DNA from 2 places in the Paenibacillus sp. EB106-06-01-XG199 genome. Region 2 is predicted to be linked to the other one. Evidence: a T-box and tRNA genes for the amino acid it is inferred to sense, from the RefSeq annotation. Region 2 holds a T-box; the other holds one or more tRNA genes.
The links. The T-box of region 2 lies ahead of AC3WT9_RS21030 (valine--tRNA ligase). A T-box ahead of a tRNA ligase gene usually reads a tRNA of that ligase, here a tRNA-Val.
Positions count from the first base shown of each region.

Region 1: it encodes a tRNA-Val, which carries the amino acid that the T-box ahead of AC3WT9_RS21030 (valine--tRNA ligase) is inferred to sense. The anticodon was not compared.

Region 1 covers NZ_JBYTDQ010000002.1:606,415-616,191, forward strand. Annotated here, with positions in the region: gene AC3WT9_RS08680 (creatininase family protein) at 1-626, opposite strand, end outside; gene AC3WT9_RS08685 (NUDIX hydrolase) at 839-1,321, opposite strand; gene AC3WT9_RS08690 (NUDIX hydrolase) at 1,343-1,777, opposite strand; gene AC3WT9_RS08695 (cupin domain-containing protein) at 1,905-2,441, opposite strand; tRNA gene AC3WT9_RS08700 (tRNA-Val) at 2,578-2,649, shown strand; gene AC3WT9_RS08705 (cyclic lactone autoinducer peptide) at 2,984-3,118, opposite strand; gene AC3WT9_RS08710 (accessory gene regulator ArgB-like protein) at 3,121-3,645, opposite strand; gene AC3WT9_RS08715 (hypothetical protein) at 3,638-4,093, opposite strand; gene AC3WT9_RS08720 (hypothetical protein) at 4,889-5,176, opposite strand; gene AC3WT9_RS08725 (helix-turn-helix domain-containing protein) at 5,399-7,000, opposite strand; gene AC3WT9_RS08730 (helix-turn-helix transcriptional regulator) at 7,070-7,276, shown strand; gene AC3WT9_RS08735 (hypothetical protein) at 7,273-7,548, shown strand; gene AC3WT9_RS08740 (ABC transporter substrate-binding protein) at 7,769-8,788, opposite strand; gene AC3WT9_RS08745 (LacI family DNA-binding transcriptional regulator) at 9,072-9,777, shown strand, end outside.
Region 2 covers NZ_JBYTDQ010000005.1:548,557-558,333, forward strand. Annotated here, with positions in the region: gene AC3WT9_RS21010 (hypothetical protein) at 305-751, shown strand; gene ypfJ (KPN_02809 family neutral zinc metallopeptidase) at 915-1,766, shown strand; gene AC3WT9_RS21020 (glycosyltransferase family 4 protein) at 2,101-3,522, shown strand; gene AC3WT9_RS21025 (LysM peptidoglycan-binding domain-containing protein) at 3,661-5,079, shown strand; T-box leader at 5,299-5,583, shown strand; gene AC3WT9_RS21030 (valine--tRNA ligase) at 5,757-8,393, shown strand; gene AC3WT9_RS21035 (bifunctional folylpolyglutamate synthase/dihydrofolate synthase) at 8,399-9,775, shown strand.

The sequences.
Region 1 (9,777 bases), on a different contig from region 2:
GTTGTGGAATATTTGCCAAAATCCAGATTGGGATCATCCCATTCCGGCTCACTGCTGCCAGGATTAAAAATCTGCGCTTCCCTAATATCCTCAGGATGCTTATAAAGTCCCAGAGAAGTAGTGAAGCTGTCTGCATGACCACCCGGAATGTCGGGATCAGCATGCCTGCACCAGATCTCATGAAACGGATGATGGGGAAAATCTACCTTGGCTTTTCCCTCATATTCCTGATTGAACCTTACTGCCAGATTGCCCAGCAAGTGACCGCCGCAGCCGCGAAAAATAACCAGCTGTCTAAAGCCTTGGTCCACCAGGGAAGTCAGAACAGCGTATATTACATCTTCATACAGCTTCTGCGGAATATCGATAAAGCCGTATCCAAAGCTGCGGTGCTCCGGTGTAGGTCCAAAAGGAATTGTCGGTATCACCAGGGACTTGACTCCATATTTCAGTTTGGCCTGCTGCGCTGCTTCAATGGACAGCTCTGTGGCCAGCCATGTATCAAAATCAACGGTGGAGTGTGGACCCTGCTGCTCCGTACAGCCCGTCGGAATAATTGCCAGATAACCTTCCGCTGCTTTTTCTTTAATTTCCAAAAAGGTGAGCTTTCCGTATTCGACTGTCATTTGAATTTCCCCTTAGGTTGTCTAATAGTAATTAGTCGAAGCGAGGTGTTTGTTTATGCGCAGATTTTCATTGTGGCTGCCCTCCTAACCTTTCTTGCCGCAGGCCTTCTTCTGGATTTCCTGATCCATATCCTTAACATGAAACGAAGACAGCGCTTTAGCAACATTTGACCCTGAACGAGAAAAGAAGGCTAGCTACAGCTATCGAAGCTCTATACCTTCCGTTTCAGCGAGACGGCAAAATCCGGTTTGGTCTCATAGGCAATGTAGGATACTGTCCCTGCAAAATCCAAATAAGCCTGATAACGCGTGCGGATCGCCGGGCTTGTGATCTTGTCCAACACAAGCTCCTTAGCCACCCAGCAGCTTTCCGACGTTTCCTCTGAAACGGCAAGTTCTCCGCCCACCGGTTTACATACATAATCCAGCATTACTTTCGTCGGAACATCGGTGATGCCGTCATGCCATTTGTACATTCCCGTATTCGAATACACTCCGATCAGGTGAGAGACCTCGGTATCTATTCCGCTTTCTTCCTGAATCTCCCGGATGAGTGCATCCATCAGATTCTCTCCGGCCTCCACTTGCCCACCGGGGAATACCCAGCCACCATGAAATGTTTTGACCAAAAGCACTTCTCCCTGCTCATTCTCCACGATCCCGCCGACAGCCACAATATGAGTTGGCATAGCCATGTTATTAACCTCCCATGATCTTTATAGTTGAATATTGCACTGCTCAGCAAATTCATTGATTTTGGACAGCAATGCAGGATAGATCATCGGATAGGTTAACTCTTCCGGCACCTCCGTGAACCCGCATATTTCTTCCATTTCATAGGCCGGCAATTGTCCGAACTTATTAACGGTGGCCAGGTAGAGCTTTCCGAAACTATCCGGCATTGACTCTCCGGTAACCGAATAAATACTTATTGGAAATAACGTATAGTCTTCCGCTCCTGTCTCTTCATACAGTTCTCTTGCCGCTGCTTCATCAGGCGTTTCATTCTCGTCAATATGTCCACCTGCAAATTCCCATGTGGTCTGTCCACGCTGCCGAGCTAATATCCACTGCTCATTATGCCTTACGATAATAACGACGTAGGTTAGATTTTCTTCCTTTATTTCCGTTTCGTGTATAGTAACTTTCATTCACAAACATCTCCTTAGTCGGCAAAACCGATAGAGTTTTGGTGCATTACCGGATGCGACGTTCCTATTATCTCTGGTTTTAACCTATGTATAGAATGCCTTGATATTTCTTCCAACAGGAAAAGAATCACTCACCACTGTCTTCTCCCCGCTTCTCCTCACCCTTGCCCTGAGCGTTCAATTGCGCCCATATCTCCCGGGTCAAATCTTCGCCTTTATAATAGTCCACCCTATCCTCCGTTTCATACAGCTCTTCATACGGCAAAATATTGATTTTCCCGGAGTCAGGGTATTCCGCAACATCCAACCCGTTATTCGTCCGTAAATCGAGATAGCGGCAAGGCGTCTCCGTATGATTGAACAGCTGATGCGCACCTGATGGACCGGTTTCGAAAAATACCGTATCGCCCTCATGGACTTCCTGTAACCCGGCGGGAGTTCTTAACATAGCACCGCCCGCCAAAATCACAAACAGCTCTTCAGCATTTCTATGAAAGTGATACGGATACGAGTACTTGCCCGGGTCCAATGACCGGATATCAAAAATCAAATGCTTAGATTCTACCATCCCCGCCAGCTTCTCGCTGGTGTGCCAAGCAAATTCCGGAACCGGAGACTGCCTTTGTTTAAAAGAGATATTCTGTTCATTGAAAATGGTCGCCATGGAATTACTCCCTACGCATAAGTTATTTTAATCCGAGCATAGAGACTATGGAACAAGTTGTAAGTGAGTAAATTCATAGGCCGTGAAAAAAACATTGCCATCTCCTCACATCCTGTGGTATTATAAATTTCGTTGCAGGACGGTAGCTCAGCGGGAGAGCACTATCTTGACAGGGTAGGGGTCATGGGTTCGAACCCCATCCGTCCTATACTGCATCACTACGTAAAACTCCTTATTTTATAAGGAGTTTTTTCTTTTCTATCCCCACTCACATCCCACTTTTACCGCGTGAAAAATTGATTTGGGGACGGATTGGGAACGGAATTGAAAAAAAGAGTTACCATAAAGGCAACTCAATTGAAATTGATTTGTGTAGTTGTTAAATTATTATTTTTACTGACTTCTTTGTGATGCCTCTAGAGTGCTTAGCCAGTATTTCAATCCGTATGGACGAGTATCCTATATATATATCTCACAAATTCCCGTTAATACCTTTTGGGTCTTGATTCACAGATATGATACTCAAACGGACCACTCCAATATTATTTAAGTAGTTCTTCTGGAACTTCAGGTTGATGCACATACAACGCACTGTTTGTATTTGCAATGAATATCGCTACCATCGATAAGCATGTCGCCAAACCAGACACGATTCGAACATTCGCTTTTTTCAACATCTTTACTTCACCTCCTTTCTGGCAATTAATAGACTTAGAGATTGAGCAAAAAAACTCACGGCTATAGCAGATGAACAAATCATGACATTTGTAGCAACCAAGATCAGGCCGATTATTTTAAGCTTCGGATAGTGACGCTTGGGGATTCTAGTCTGCTTTTCAATTCCAATCGGCGCTAACCACAAGATGATCAAAAAACTGATTGCATTCATAACCTGTACAACTACTAAATTTACGTTAATAAAAGATAGCGCAGTAAACAATGTCGTAGTAAATATGACACACGCTACACCCGACTTAAGGTGAACACCGCCCGACGATTGCCGTAGTAATGCAAAAGAAATTAATATCGTTAAAGCTTCAGAAAAATTACCTGTGAGCAAAGATATAGCAAGTGTAATGACGATGATAAAAACAACATTTAGCACAACCTCTAATGCATACTTTAGAACCGCTTGCGATGCGGGGTGATCAGGAACAACTTTTTTTATATTGTAGGCTATCCTCTCAGATATACGATCAATCATTTTCTTTTTCCTTCCCGGTAGAGTAATAGATGAAGAAAATTGAGATCATTAAAAAGAACAATATATTCAAATAAATTTCGTTGTAATATAAAAGAATTGAGATTCCAATTAAGAAAATTATGATGATCGTCGTTAAAAAAATATCTTCTAACTTAAATCGAAGTTTCTCTATGTCAAAAGTAAAGCCTTTTCCTTTTCTGTAGTAGTGCCAAAAAAAGGAGCAAATAACTACGGAGGTGAGTACTTGTAATATGTATCCATTGCTTTTATTCCCTTCTATTGCTCCTATTGAACCGAATAAGATAAGTACAATAACAGTTTGTATGACTGCAAAAATAGCATATCCTGATATAGTTGCAATAACGGACAGTATGAGGGGCATCCTAACAACTGCAGCAAAGAATAATATGAATATTACTATCAGTATTAAAGGTGCGATATTGCTCATATCAAACTCTTTCCTCACCAAATAGCTCTGCAAATTTATTATTAAAGTAACAAACAAGGCTTGCCAAGCATGATGTTTCCACTTGAATCTAAAGAGCGACATAATCAAATAATAAATAGACATGAGCTCAATAGTCGAAAAGAACATGAATAGAATTGGCTCCCATGACAACACACAACACCGCCTGACATTATTTTCATTCAATGCATTAATTATAAATCCGAAATAGAGTTACCGTATACTACTTATTTACTACGAATTAGGTCTTTCAGGCGGCAATATCTCAAAACAATTCCCGCCATCCGCGAGCGCCACAGCAAGAACGGTCTATCTATAAGTCGCAAGTCTGAAGACGAAGAAACCGCCAGCTCAAAAAGCCCGGCGGGTTATCATATCATTGGGTCAACCACACGAAACCAAGGCGGATAAGCTGAACATCAAATATCCATTCAAGAGTAGCGTTTATCCCTCTAGAGCATCATTTATATATTGAACAAACAATTTGTCCGAGAACAGAACAACCTTATTGTCCTTCGTCAGCATATAGATACTTTTAGCATCCGCACTTACATACACAGTATTGATCAGCTCATACAACTTCTGAATAACATCGCAAAGACTCCTCATATTTTCCGATCCGTTTATTTTGCGCCCCCTCCCCTAATTATTCAATAAGCATACAAAATGTGCCAATATACGTCAAAGAATAAACAGAAACAAACCCGCCAGGCACAAGCCCGGCGGGTTATGATACACATGCTCTACATCCAAATCTATCTTCCGTCGTTTTTAAAACTAGAAATCAGCAGTAGCAATTTGAATTGTACCTGTAGCAGGACCAACAGCTGTGGTCTGGAGAGCGGCTACCAACAGTAAAGCAACTTCCAACGTGAGGCTATTGGTTGGAGGTATTACATAAGTGATGACAGGAGCGTTGACACGTGTAACTACAAGATTGATCGGAGCCGGACCGTTATTATTAACGGTAATTGTAGCATTTGCTCCACCGTTCAAGTTTTCAAAATAAGATTTACCAACATTGGCCGCCAGAGAGTAAAACTGCTGGGGTAAGAGAATCGACATAAGAATCACCTCCTAGAACTAGATATTGTATTCTATTCTTCCAAAGAAGAAATGTAATAGATAAGTGGATCAGTACCAAAACACATTTTACAATTATTACATAGTGGTGAAACTATCTTCTATGGCTTAAATTCAATCGCAATTAGATATAAAAAAAGACCCCGCCGGCATCCGGCAGAGTCAAATCATTCATGAACTTATCCCTCATAGGTAAACCGGCCTTTAGGCCAGTACCCGCAGCACATCCTCGATCTTCCGCTGATGCGAAAGCACACCATAATTCATCCAGGCCATAAAATCCACCTCGTACACGTTGCGGTTGCGCACAGCGGGCAGGCTTCTCCATAGCGGAGTATCCAGCAGCTCCCGGCCTTCACCTTCCTGCCGGTCAAAAGTAATGAACAAATGATCCGCCGTCAGGCCTGACAACTCTTCACTTGTTAGGCTCACACGCTTCTGTCCCCGGGTGAGCTGCCGGACCAACGGATGCCGCTGGAGCCCAAGATCCTCATGCAGTACGCTTGCCGTATATCCCAGTTCCTCACATCCATAGAGCGCGACTCCGCAGGAAGATATCCTAAGTAAGGCTACCGTCTCTCCCCGGACGCTGCGGCTGAGGATCCGCTTCGCCTGCTGGGCCTGCTGCTCATAATGGCCGATGACCTCCTGTACATGCTCCGTTCTGCCGAAGACAGCAGCTGCTGAGCGCAGTGTTGCACGCCAGTCTTCCTGGTGAAACGGGAGTCTGAACAGCGGGGCAATCCGGCGGCACTCACCCAAATGCCAGCGCTGAAAGCCGTCATCCAGTATAATCAGCTCGGGCGTGTAACGGGAAAGCTCTGACCAATCTCCGGTGGAAATATCAAACGTTGGGACCTGATCCAGACCCAGGTACTCTTGCTTGCCCCACTGTGCATGACAATATTGAGCCACCGGAGTAATGCCCAAAGCCAGCAGATAATCCTCCAGAAAAGGCGCGAATACACGGACCCCTTCCTGATGAAGGCTCCTGTATTGACCGGGTGTAACACCTACTGCTCCCTTGAAACGCCGGTTAAAATAATACTCATTGCTATAGCCGACTGTCAGTGCAATATCATGCAGACGGTCCTTGGTCAGAAGCAGCTGCTGCTGCGCCCGTTCGATACGGAGGCCGTTCAAATGCCCCAAGGGAATCTTGCCGGTAATCTCTTTAAAAAGCTGAGTATAACGCGCGCGCCCAATACCTGCAATCTCTGCCAATTGATCGACGGATACCGGTTCACTGTAATGCTCCTGCATATAGTGAATGGAACGTTGTACCGCCTCATGATCATTATTTGTCTGAACTGCCGGGGAATTGGCCCGCATGATCAGCAGCAGCAGCTCCTGAAAACGGGTATGACCCGCGAACCATTCGATGTCATCGGGACTCCTGCGGCTATGATAAATGGAATCCAGCAGCAGTGTACATTGGGAAAAAGGTCTGCAGCTTAAGAGACCCGGCTGGAGCATGGCATTCCCGGGCAATTTCCTCTTTCCGCGGTGTCTGCCATCCCCAGTGCTGATAACCTCAAAAGCAAGCCGGTAAAAGCTAAGCCCCCGCTCTCCGGCCTGAATACTGTTCATAGATCCAGCCTCAATCAGAAAGCCTGCACCTTTGTCCAAAGGATAACGCCTTTCCTCCGCTTCGAGCCAGCCCTGCCCTTCCGATACTATGATCAATGTGTGCTCCTGAAACACAGCCATTTGTCCGTTTCCCGCAGGGGATTGGGCTATTGCTTCTATGTTAGTCAAGCTGTATAACAGCTTTTTTCCAGTGCTTTCACTGAGCAGTTCTGCCATTCTCCCGCCCCCTAATTGAGAATCATTTTCATCTCCTTAGTGTAAAACAAAAATGAAAGCCTATCAACTATGCAAAATCATATCAAAAAGTTTCGACAGCAAAAAGATATATCACAAGGCAGGTTAGCAGATTTATGCAATGTAAGCAGACAGACCATAAATGCCATTGAAAACAACAAATATGACCCAAGTTTGCAATTAGCTTTTGATATTGCCAAACATTTAGCAGTTAGAATTGATAAGTTATTCTTACATGAAGGGAGAGAAGAGGAATGAACACCCGAAAAATAGGTGCAACCGCAGTAGGGGCAGCCACTCTAATTGTGGTGGCCTTTACCATCTATAAGGTCATGGTTGGAAAAGACGTTGGATTTAACGAAATAATAACAATCGCAACGCTGGTAATGATGTTTTTTCCTATGATCACCTGGGGAACCAAGGCAGACAAAGATGGTATATTTGAGGATGACGAGTTAGGAAAAAAGATTACGGAGAGAAGCTCGAAAATAAGTTACTTTCTTCTTCTTTTTTTATACTTGGAGCTTTAGTTGCTGATGAAATCGTAAATGAAACAATGAACATTTTTTTATTAGGGGTATTAGGATTAGCAATGATTACTTTACCCATTGTTGAGTTTCTAGTGAGTAAGAAGTATCGCTAGCGGGAACGTCAGTTCAATAAAAAAGCGGCAGTCCAGGACATTATTTCTCGTCCATGGCTGCCGCTGTTTCTTTTATGAGGGGTTAGTCTTTCAGTTTGCCTGGCGTTTCATTTCACCATTGCTTTCAGCAGATCATCAAGCTTCATCGAATTGGCTGTAATCGCGCCGGACTGCCAGTGGGAGCGTTCCATTCTGTAAACATTCCCGTTCTTCACCGCAGGCAGGTTCTTCCACAACGGACCACCCAGAATTTTGATTGCTTCCTCATTCTCCGCGGTATCCCATCCTCCGTTGTCAGGGAATACAATGATATGATCCGCTTCAAGATCTGGTATCACTTCTTCGGAAATAATGGACTGAAATTCAGTCATCTCCGCAGCCATAGGGACGGGAGTCAGACCAAATTGGTCATAGACCACACCCGTAAATCGGTTTTTGACACCAAATAACGCAAAGGTTTTCTCGGCAACGTTAAGCCGGATTACAGCTACCTTCTCCTGCCCCAAAGCCTGCTGCAGCTTGGCTTTTCCATCCGCCACCTTCTGGTCATACTCCGCAAGTACAGCTTCGCCCTTTTCCGGAATGCCCAGCACCTCTGCGATAGCTGTGAGCATTTGTCTTGAATCCTGCAGCACTTTCTCCGGCAGACGGTAGGTTGGCGCTACCTTGGAGTATTGTTCGTATTTTGCTGCATCTGCTCCTCCGTCCGCAATGATCAAGTCCGGATTTTTTTCCAACAATGCCTCAATACTCCCGGTAATATCATATTCCGGCACGTCCAGATTCAAATAATCCTGCTTGCCCCAGCTGGGATGATACCATTGCACGACCGGGGTAACGCCTAACGCCTTCAGATAATCCTCCACATAGATCCCTGCCACCCGCTTAGGACTAACAGGAATTTCAACCTCTCCGAATTCCCCGACGACAGTCCGTGTGCCATTTCCGGCTGAAGTATCGGTGCTTGCATCGGTGGATGTATTGCTTGCTGCGGTTGGATTCGCCGCATTCTCTGTTTGAACGTTTTTTCCTCCGGCAGCATTATTATTTGTGCCGCAAGCCGCCAAAGCGGACATTGCCAGTACAAGTACAGCTGTCCAAATACATTTTCGACCCCAACTTGCCATTGATCTCTTCACTCCTATACATCATTGTGATTGATTATCATTCTCAATAATCCTAAGGACAATAGTAGCACGTCTTCATCAGCTTTCAATGCACTTTCTCTGCGACAATCTTATACAAACTTCTAAATTGCATAGTATCTCACGTCGATTTGCAAACCTTTAAGTAAAAAACGACCCTGCCAGCAGCTGGCAGAGTCAAGAGTTCATGAACGTATATACTACATACAAGCTGGGGATATCTTCAATTTAACACCTGATTGTTAATAGAGTGTGTGGAGAAATCATGGAATGGATAAATTATGAGCAAGGCAAATTCTTTAACCGGGTGATTGATTTCTGTAGCGATTTATTTTACAATGAACTCATAAACGCGCGTTTATTTAAAGGGGGCACTATGCGCAGCGAAGATATTGCTAAGCTCGCCGGGGTATCCCGTAGTACGGTATCCCGCGTGATCAACAACTATTCCAATGTCCCTGAAGAGACCCGGGCCAAGGTGCTGAAGGTTATTGAACAGCATCAATACGAGCCAAACAGCTTTGCCCGGGCTCTGGCCGGCAAGAAGACCGATACGATCGGCCTTTTCGCCATCAGCATGAACGAGAAGGAGAATGCAACCCGGATCTATCAGAACAATTACTTCGCGCCTTTCGTCGATGCCGTAGTCGACACGTCGAATGCCCGCGGCTGTTATGTGCTGATTCATACCGTATACTCTCCCGACGATTTCCTGAAGGTTAAGCAGGCTTTCCTGCAGAAACGGATTGACGGCGGCATTATCGTCGGCACCCAGAAGGATATTGATATCGTACGGGAAATGGTTGGACTTGAATCGCCGCTAGTGCTGATCGATTACGACATTTCGGAGATTATGTCGGAGCATCTGGACCGCAATCATCTGGCCATTGTAAACTCCAAGGACTATGAGGGCACAGTCGAAGCCATCGAGTATTTGATCGGCCTTGGCCACGAAGAAATCGGCATGATCT
Region 2 (9,777 bases):
GTAAGCGATTTGGCGAAATGAGAGGTACAAGTACCTCCGAATAGGCGGAAGTTGAGCAAATTGGCGAATGAGAGGTAAAGATACCTCCGAATTGGCGGAAGGTGAGCGATTTGGCGAAATGAGAGGTACAGATACCTCCGAATAGGCGGAAGGTGAGCGAATCCGCGAAATGAGAGGCACAAATACCTCCGATCAGCGGAAAGCTGAGTGTCGCCCCCTTCAAGCTCCAGCCGTGCTAATTATTTAACGAATGATACATTTCTGCGTCTCGGTTCGTCTTTCTAATAAAGGAGATGGACAGCAGATGAAATGGAACAGAATCTCTGTAACGATAGCCGTCTTCGATGCGGTTTTAATAATTGCCGGGAGTATTACTGCAGCTACTGTCGGTTCGGATGTTGTGAAACTGATTCAACAATTTGGCAGTTTTACTGTGACTGTAGACAATCAATCCGATTACGATCTGTTTTCCGTAGAAACTGGGGTCCTTACCAGCGATTCTACTGGACAGGTCGTTGAGAGCAGTTCCAAGGAAAGCTTCGAGCAAGGGATACCCAGTGGAAGAAAGGTGAAAATCAGCCCTGAGCTAAGCCTTTTCGGTGAAGGCGGAATTTATCTTAAGTATACCGATCCAAGAGATGAGGACTCGCCGAAAACGGTCGGGATATGTTCGTATACCGAAAGCTTATCCGGCCATTCCAACGTCATCATTACAAATGACGATGTAAGTGTTGCAGAAAATTGCAGCTGAATTAGCGTTGCCGCCGTGTTTCTACTTTCTTGTCCCCCCATTTCCTGCCTGCCCAGCAAGTGGAAGTGCCAATCTGCCGTTTTTGGGTATAACACTAATAAGATATATACCCTTACGAAATGCAGCTTGGCACATTAACGATCCTACGACTGGGGGCATAGCCATGAAATGGCAGGGAAGAAGAGGCAGTTCGAATGTGGAGGACCGCAGAGGCAGAGGCGGGGGCGGCGGGAAGGTCATCGGCGGCGGGATCGGCGGAATTATTCTTGTCGTGATTGTAACACTGCTCAGCGGGGGCAATGCCGGGGATATCTTAGGGAACCTGACATCCAGTGGTACCAATTCTTCAGCTCCTTATGAGCAGACGGCTGAGGAGCAGGAGCTTTCCGAATTTGTATCCGTGGTTCTTGCCGACACCGAGGAGGTGTGGGGTGAGATTTTTAAGCAGCAGGGAATGACCTATAAGGATCCGACGCTGGTAATGTACAGCGGCAGTGTGGATTCTGCCTGCGGAACAGCCACTTCGGCAGTCGGGCCGTTTTATTGTCCCGGGGACGCCAAGCTGTATATTGATCTGAGCTTCTATGATGAGCTGCAGCAGCGCTTCCAGGCGCCGGGCGATTTCGCGATGGCTTATGTCATTGCCCACGAGGTGGGCCATCATGTACAGACCCTGTTGGGCACGTCGAAGCAGCTGAATTCGCTTCGCCAGAGCCTGAGCGAGAAGGAATTCAATAAATATCAGGTCCGGTTCGAGCTGCAGGCCGATTATCTGGCCGGAGTCTGGGCCAATCACGCCCAGGGCATGAACCTGCTGGAAGAAGGCGATCTGGAGGAGGCCCTGACGGCGGCGAGTGCGGTCGGCGATGACACGATCCAGAAGCAGGCACAAGGATATGCGGTGCCGGACAGCTTCACCCACGGGTCTTCGGAGCAGCGGAAACGCTGGTTCTACAAAGGTTTTAACTCCGGTACCATTGAAGGCGGAGATACTTTTAACGCTGCTCAGCTATAGAATGTGAGAGGGCAAAGTGTCAGCCGCTTAACCCGGGAACCGCCCATCCCCCTATGCGGGAGCGAGCTAAGCCAAGTATAAATAAGCCTGGAGACAGAGCCGATACGGCCTCGTCTACAGGCTTTTATTCTTTGGGCGAAAACCGCTTCCTTCCAAACTTTTTGGATTCCGGCAGCTGGTCGGCAGACCTACTTCTATTAACAGGCAGGTACTTTTTTCATAGAAAGAGACTGTTGCCCATGCCTTATAATCAGCGCCGGTCATATAATACTTTGTTAACGCGGAGCAGGCTGCTCCTCATGAAATGAATTCTACAAGCCGGGGAGAGGGGTTCATGAAAATACTGCTGGTCACCTACTGGGGACTCACCAATATGGGCGGAATCTGGACGTATATGAAACAGCTCTCAGACAAGCTGAGCGAGCAGGGTCATTCTGTTACGCTGATGGGAAGCCATGTAGAGAGCAATACGTTATATTTGCTGAACCAGGAGAGCTATTTTGATAAAAATGCATACTATAACACGCTGCTGCCTTATCTCGATCCTCTGCGGTTTCCGCATCTGCACCTGGAGCATGGCATTTTCAGTTTTGAAATCGGCCGTTATGTGTTTGAGGGAGGAGCGGCTGTGCTCGGCCTGGAGGACTATGATCTCATCCACGCCCAGGATCCCATTTCCACTTACGCGCTGCGGCGGGTGATGAAAAAGCGGGTGCCGCTGGTGGCCAGCGTTCACGGGGCATTGGCCCGGGAGTCGTACTACGAGTATAAGGGGATTGAACGGGAGCTTACGAAGGAGGAGTACGAGAGCCGGCCGATTTGGAGCTATTTCCGCCGGATCGAGCAGCTTGGCGCACATGCCGCTGACCTGATCCTGGTGTCTTCGAAATGGATCGGTCAACTGGTGAATGAGCTCGGCGTCACTCGGGAGCGGATTCATACGCTGCCTTACGGAATCAACCTGGAGCAGTACAATGACAAGGCTGCATTGCCTTCCCCGGTACAAGTTGGCGGGGGACATAAGGTGATTATGTATGCCGGCCGTTTCGAGTACATCAAGGGTGTACATGTGCTGATCGGCGCACTGGGTCTGGTGCATCGCAGCCGTCAGGACTGGGTCTGCGTCTTAGCCGGGAGCGGTAGTCTCCTGGAAGAGCTGAGATCACAGGCGGCAGCGCTGGGGATTCAGGGACATCTGGTGTTTGTGGGTAATTTAGACAATATCCCGTCCACGTTGCAGCAGGCCGATATCTATGTGCAGCCCAGCCTGCAGGATACGCAGCCCTACTCGGTCACAGAAGCCCAGCTTGCCGGTATTGCACCGATTGTGGCCGGGACGACGGGGATGCCGGAAATGGTTAAGCACGGGGAAACAGGCTGGATCTTTCCTACGGAAGATTCAGGGGGGCTGGCGGAGCTGCTGCTACTGCTGCTAGGTGATGATGAACTGCGCGGGCGGACAGGAAACCAGGCGAGAAAATGGGCGGTCCGCTGCCGCTCGCTGGATGTCATGACGGAAGGAACGCTTAAGGTGTACCGCAAAGCGGTGGGAAAGCAAACCTTGCGTAGAGGGGGGACCGGAGGCGAAATGCTGGCAGTGGAAAAGGAAGCAGGAGCGGTTCAGGGAGCTTTTCATCCGGCTGATTTGCTGGGCAGCGTTACCCCCGGCAATCCACTGGTACCGGCTCTGCGGAGCAGGCTGCCGCTGGATTATTCCGTTCCCGATGCCCGTATTTTTGGTTTTGACAAGCAATAAGAGACGGCCGCTCTGATGAAGTGTCCAAAGTTGTCATGCCTTTCTGATTGAAGCATATACATGAGAGGAGTAACATTTTGGGCTTATGCTCTGGGCTTGTCTCGGGGTTAGATTATGCCAAGAAGGAGGACATTTCCCGTGTTTGACCAGTCCCACGGTTTGCGGTTTGATATTTATGAACGCATCCACCTTTCGGAAGAACTTCCGGGAATCGCTGAACTGGAAGAGGTGGAGCTGATTCCGGAAATCCAGGTGATTCAGCGGGAGGACCGGGCCGAGCTGTACGGACAGCTTCTGCTCACCGGACTCTACCGGGGTGAGAACGACCGGACGGAACGTCTGGAGCATGCCATTCCTGTTGAAATCACAGTACCGCTGACCCGGGTCAGCTCACTTGAAGACATAGGGGTGGAGATTGAGAATTTCGATATCGACCTGCTTACGATGCGTACGGTCAATATAACTGGTGTACTCTCGCTGCGGGGAATCGGGGGATCGGAGACGCAGCCCGCCTGGCAGCAGGAAGAGTACACGGCAGCTTATTCACCTGACGAGGAAAAACAGGCCACGGGGGTTAGGGTAGAGGCCAAGGAGCATGAGAACGATGCGTTGTATGAAAACTCAGTGTGGACTTATGGCGAAGGCACCGCAGAGAATTTCGCTGAGGAGCATGAGTTTGCCCACAGTGGTCCTGAAGCTGCTGTGAATCCGCTGTTTTTGGAAGGCACTGTGTTCACCCACCAGCCTGCTGCATCCCCACCGGCCCAACAGAAGGACAAGGAAGTGAAGGTGCGGACACACAGCTTTGATAGCCCGCAGGGGATATCAACAGCCGGAACCGCGAACAACGAACCTGTTTCGGGACACTTCTTCGGGGCGCAAGGGAGAGCGGAGCAGGCTGTTCCGGCCGCTGGAAATCAGGCTGGCTATACAAATCCCTTTAACAGTTCTGACATTGCCAAAGTATCAGGCACCGAAAGTTCAGGCAGCGCAAAGGACATTTCGGATGCTGCCGCTGAGAACACAGCCGCGGAGGCGCAGGCGTCCCATCAGGAAGAAGAGGATTTCTCTGCTGAAAATGGGGACTATGCGGCACTTTTTGCTCAGGATAGCTCCGTATCTCACGCTGATCAGGAGAACGCGGGCGAAGGCGCGATCTCTAAGGAAGCAGCACCTCCGCAGGAGGAGAAGCCGGATCTGAAGGTTGCCCTGGGAAGCAAGAGACAAGAAGATATTCCTGCGAAGGAGCATCTCACCTTCTCTTCCCTGCTCAGCTCCAGCCGCTCCAGAAAGGAACAGGAGGAGCTTATCGCCGAGGATACAGCTGCGGCGGCGCCTGTTCCGGACTCCGGCCGTGACGGGGAATGGAAAAGCCGCTTTATCGGTGGCTTGAACGGCAAGGATCTGTTCCGTAAAGTGCGCCTCTGCATTGTCCAGCGTGAAGAAACAATCGATACTATAGCAGAGAAATATCAGCTCAGTGCAAGAGAACTTGTCATGTACAACCGTCTTTCCGGTCAGAATGTGGAGGAAGGCCAAGTTTTGTATATCCCTTAAGAGATGCCGGCAGGCGCATCGGTGTCAGAATCCCGATCGGATGAGATCGGGATTTTTTGTATTTCTGTCCTCTGACCTGAGATTAAGGATGAACATCAGGGGTTCGAATCAGGAGAAGGGGCTAATTTTAGAAATGGGCGGTATAAGTCCCGCAGTTTGTGTGTATGCTGGTTGACTAGGAATAGTACTAAATGTATTATTGGATTAAGTAAATTCTTAATAAAGACTGGGAACGGGAAGAGTAGGCGGTCAGCCCTTCAGAGAGCGGAACTATAAATTGCTGTGAGTTTCCGCAGGATGCAGCCACCGAAGTCGCCCCGGAGTTGCCCCTCTGAGCTTGTCTTCAGATTTATGAAGCATAGGTTAGGAAGTGGCCGGTTGCAGCCGTTATCTGCGTGAGTGTCGCGCTAAGTCTCCGGAACCTATGGGACCGGAACGGTGGTTTATTTTTCATTGGCGCGAAACAAAGGTGGTACCGCGAAAGAATGGCCTTTCGTCCTTTGAGACGAAGGGCCTTTTTGTATTTTTTTTCAGAGGTCCAGCTTCAGAGATACATCTACCAATGTTACTTAAATGGAGGGTTTAGAATGGCTGATCACAACAAAGCGGCGGCAGAGCTGCTGAAGCCGCAAGATCCGGCACAGGATGCTGCTGAGGGCAATAGCGCAAAGAGCGATATGCCGACTACATATGATCCGAAGGCGGCTGAACAGAAATGGTATGCCTATTGGATGGAGAAGGAGTTCTTCAAGGCTGGAATGCGGCCTGAAGCAGAGCCTTACAGCATTGTAATTCCACCGCCGAATGTAACCGGGATGCTGCACATCGGGCATGCGCTCGATTTCACGCTGCAGGATATCCTGATCCGTACCAAGCGGATGCAGGGCTTCGATACCCTTTGGCTCCCGGGAACGGACCATGCTGGTATTGCTACCCAGACCAAGGTGGAGCAGAAGCTGCGCCAGCAGGGCCTTTCCCGGCATGATCTGGGCCGCGAGAAATTCCTGGAGCAGGTATGGGAGTGGAAGGACCAGTATGCCAAGACCATTCATGAGCAGTGGGCCAAGATGGGCCTGTCTCTCGACTATTCGCGCGAGCGGTTCACTCTGGATAAAGGGATGTCCAGCGGTGTACGCCAGGTATTTGTGGAGTTATACCGTAAAGGACTGATCTACCGCGGCAAGCGCATTATCAACTGGGATCCGGCAGCCCGTACCGCTTTATCCGATATTGAAGTTGAGTACAAAGAGGTTAACGGTCACCTGTACCACCTGCGCTACCCTCTTAAAGACGGCAGCGGATTCATCACCGTAGCAACGACACGTCCGGAGACGATGTTGGGCGATAGTGCGGTAGCGGTGCATCCGAAGGATGAACGCTATCAGGATCTAATCGGCAAAACGTTGATCCTTCCGGTCATCGGCCGGGAAATTCCGATTATCGCCGATGATTACGTAGAGAAAGAATTCGGCAGCGGCGCGGTTAAGATCACTCCGGCCCATGATCCTAATGACTTTGAAGTTGGCCTGCGCCATAACCTTCCGCAGATCAATGTGATGGATGAAGGCGGCATGATGAACGAGGAGGCCGGTCCTTATCAGGGACTGGACCGCAGCGAATGCCGCAAAGCGATTGTTGCTGATCTCAAAGAGCAGGGCGTTCTGATTTCGATTGAGGACCATCTGCATCAGGTAGGACACAGCGAGCGTTCCGGCGCAGTGGTTGAGCCTTATCTGTCCACCCAGTGGTTCGTGAAGATGCAGCCGCTGGCCGAAGCTGCCATCACTGCACAGAAGAATGGTGACGGCGTTAACTTCGTGCCGGACCGTTTCGAGAAAACATATTTGAACTGGATCGAAAATGTGCGTGACTGGTGTATTTCCCGCCAATTGTGGTGGGGACACCGCATCCCGGCCTGGTACTCTGAATCTACAGGTGAAGTGTTTGTAGCGTATACGGAAGAGGAAGCCCGCGAAATCAGCGGACTTGATGATCTGAAGCAGGATGAGGACGTTCTCGATACGTGGTTCAGCTCCAATCTGTGGCCGTTCGCCACACTGGGCTGGCCGGATGAAAGCAGCAGCGACTATCAGCGGTTTTATCCGAACAATGTCCTGGTTACCGGCTATGACATCATCTACTTCTGGGTAGCGCGCATGATCTTCTCCGCGCTGGAGTTCACCGGCAAGAAGCCGTTCTCCGATGTATTCATGCATGGCTTGGTGCGGGATGCCGAAGGACGCAAGATGTCCAAATCGCTCGGTAACGGGATCGATCCGCTGGATGTTATCGAGCAATATGGTGCAGATGCTATGCGTTATATGATTTCGACAGGCAGCACAGCCGGACAGGATCTGCGTTTCCGTATGGAGAAGGTAGAGCAGGCGCGTAATTTTGCCAATAAGATCTGGAATGCCTCGCGCTTTGCATTGATGAATCTGGAAGGCGTAAACTTTGCAGATATTGACATTACAGGTGAGCTTAGCACGGCGGACCGCTGGATTCTACATCGCTTAAACGAAACTTCTCGTGATATTACGCGTCTAATTGACTCGTACGAGTACGGCGAGACCGGCCGCCTCTTGTATAACTTCATTTGGGATGATCTGTGTGACTGGTACATCGAGTTCGCGAAGCTGTCGCTTTATGGGGCTGACGCTGCTGCCAAAGCGAAGACGCAATCGGTGCTGGCCTATGTGCTGGACCGTACGCTGCGCCTGATTCACCCGTTCATGCCGTTCATTACCGAAGAAATTTGGCAGCATCTGCCGCATGAAGGCGAAACGATCACCCTGGCGGAATGGCCTAAATATGATGAGGCGCTTGAGAATCCGCAGGCAGTGGCAGAAATGACCCTGCTGATGGATATCATTCGTGCGGTTCGTAATATCCGCGCCGAGGTGAATGTGCCGATGAGCAAGAAGGTTGAGCTGATCATCAAAGCCGGAAATGAAGACACCTTGAGCATCATTACCCGCAACGACAATTACATCGGACGCTTCTGCAACACATCTTCGTTCGAAGCAAGCCTTGATCCGCAGACGCCGGATAAAGTCATGTCCGCAGTAGTTACGGGCGCAGAGCTTCTTCTGCCGCTGTCGGGGCTGATCGATATTGAGCAGGAAATTATCCGTCTGGAAAAAGAAGTTCAGAGTCTGAACAGCGAAGTAGAGCGCGTGGAGAAGAAGCTCGGCAATCAGGGCTTCGTGGCCAAGGCGCCGGCAAAAGTCATCGAAGAGGAACGTGCAAAGCAGGCGGACTATTCCGCAAAACGCGAGAAAGTGCTCGCCCGTATCGCAGAGCTGAGAGGATAAGGGATATGGAAGAGATCATCGGGGGCGGCGGTACCGCTCCCTTAAGTTCCTATACAGAAGCGGTAGAGTGGATCAACAGTCTGATTCCTTTCGGCATCCGTCCGGGCCTGGAGCGGATTGAGCTGCTGATGGAGAAGCTGGACCATCCGCACCGCAAGCTGAAATTCATTCACGTGGCGGGGACGAACGGAAAGGGCTCGACCTGCGCTTTTTTGACCAGTGTGCTGATCCAGAGCGGTTACAGCGTAGGGACCTTTACTTCGCCCTATATCACCAAGTTCACTAACCGTTTCCAGTACAATGGGACGGATATTCCCGAAGATACTTTGCTGGAGCTGTCGAATAAGCTTCGCCCGCTGGTACAGGAAATAGCAGACAGCGAGCTTGGTTCACCGACGATGTTCGAGGTGGCTACAGCGCTGGCGATTCTCTACTTCGGGGAGGTCTGTTATCCGGATGTAGTCGTATGGGAGACGGGGCTTGGGGGAAGGCTGGATGTAACAAACATCGTGACACCTATTGTGTCCGTGATTACGAATGTCGGACATGATCATACCGATGTGCTGGGAGATACGCTGGAGGAAATTGCCGGTGAGAAGGCCGGAATTATCAAACCGGGTGTTCCTGCAGTCAGCTGTGTGAGCCAGCCGGAAGCGATAGCGGTGCTTAAGGCCAAAGCGGCAGACAGCCGCTCTACCCTCTATCTGGCCGGGGAAGATTTCAGCTATGAGCTAGCCGGAATCAAAGATGGCGTGCAGAGCTTTAACTTTAAGGGTCCCTTCCGCTCCCTTGAGATCGGCATTGCCATGAAAGGCGAGCATCAGCTCAGCAATGCGGCCGGGGCCATGATGGCGCTGGAGGTTCTGCGGCAATATATGGCCTTTATGCTGGAGGATGAGGATGTGCTGGAGGGTTTCCGAAGCACATTCTGGGCTGGAAGGCTGGAAGAGGTAAGTGCTTCTCCGCGCATTGTACTGGATGGGGCGCACAACCCCGAAGGTGCGGAGAGCCTGGCCAAGAGCCTTCCGCAGTTTTATAAATACGGTAAATTAAATTTGCTCATGGGGATGCTGGCAAATAAGCATCATGAGTCATACTTCAAGCATATACTGCCTATAGTGGATACGCTCATCCTGACCGAACCGGATTTCCGGAAGAAAATGGACGCGGAAGATCTGCAGGCCATCGCAGAACGTCTGCGTGAGAAATATGCTAAAGAAAACTTGAAAATCATAGTAGAACGTAATTGGGGTAAGGCGCTGCAACTGCTGCAATCGATCACAGCGGAAGACGACCTTGCTGTCGTGTCCGGAACGCTGTATTTGATTTCTGATGTACGAAGTACGCTTTTGCAGCAACCCGATTCTGAAAAAGGCTGGTGACG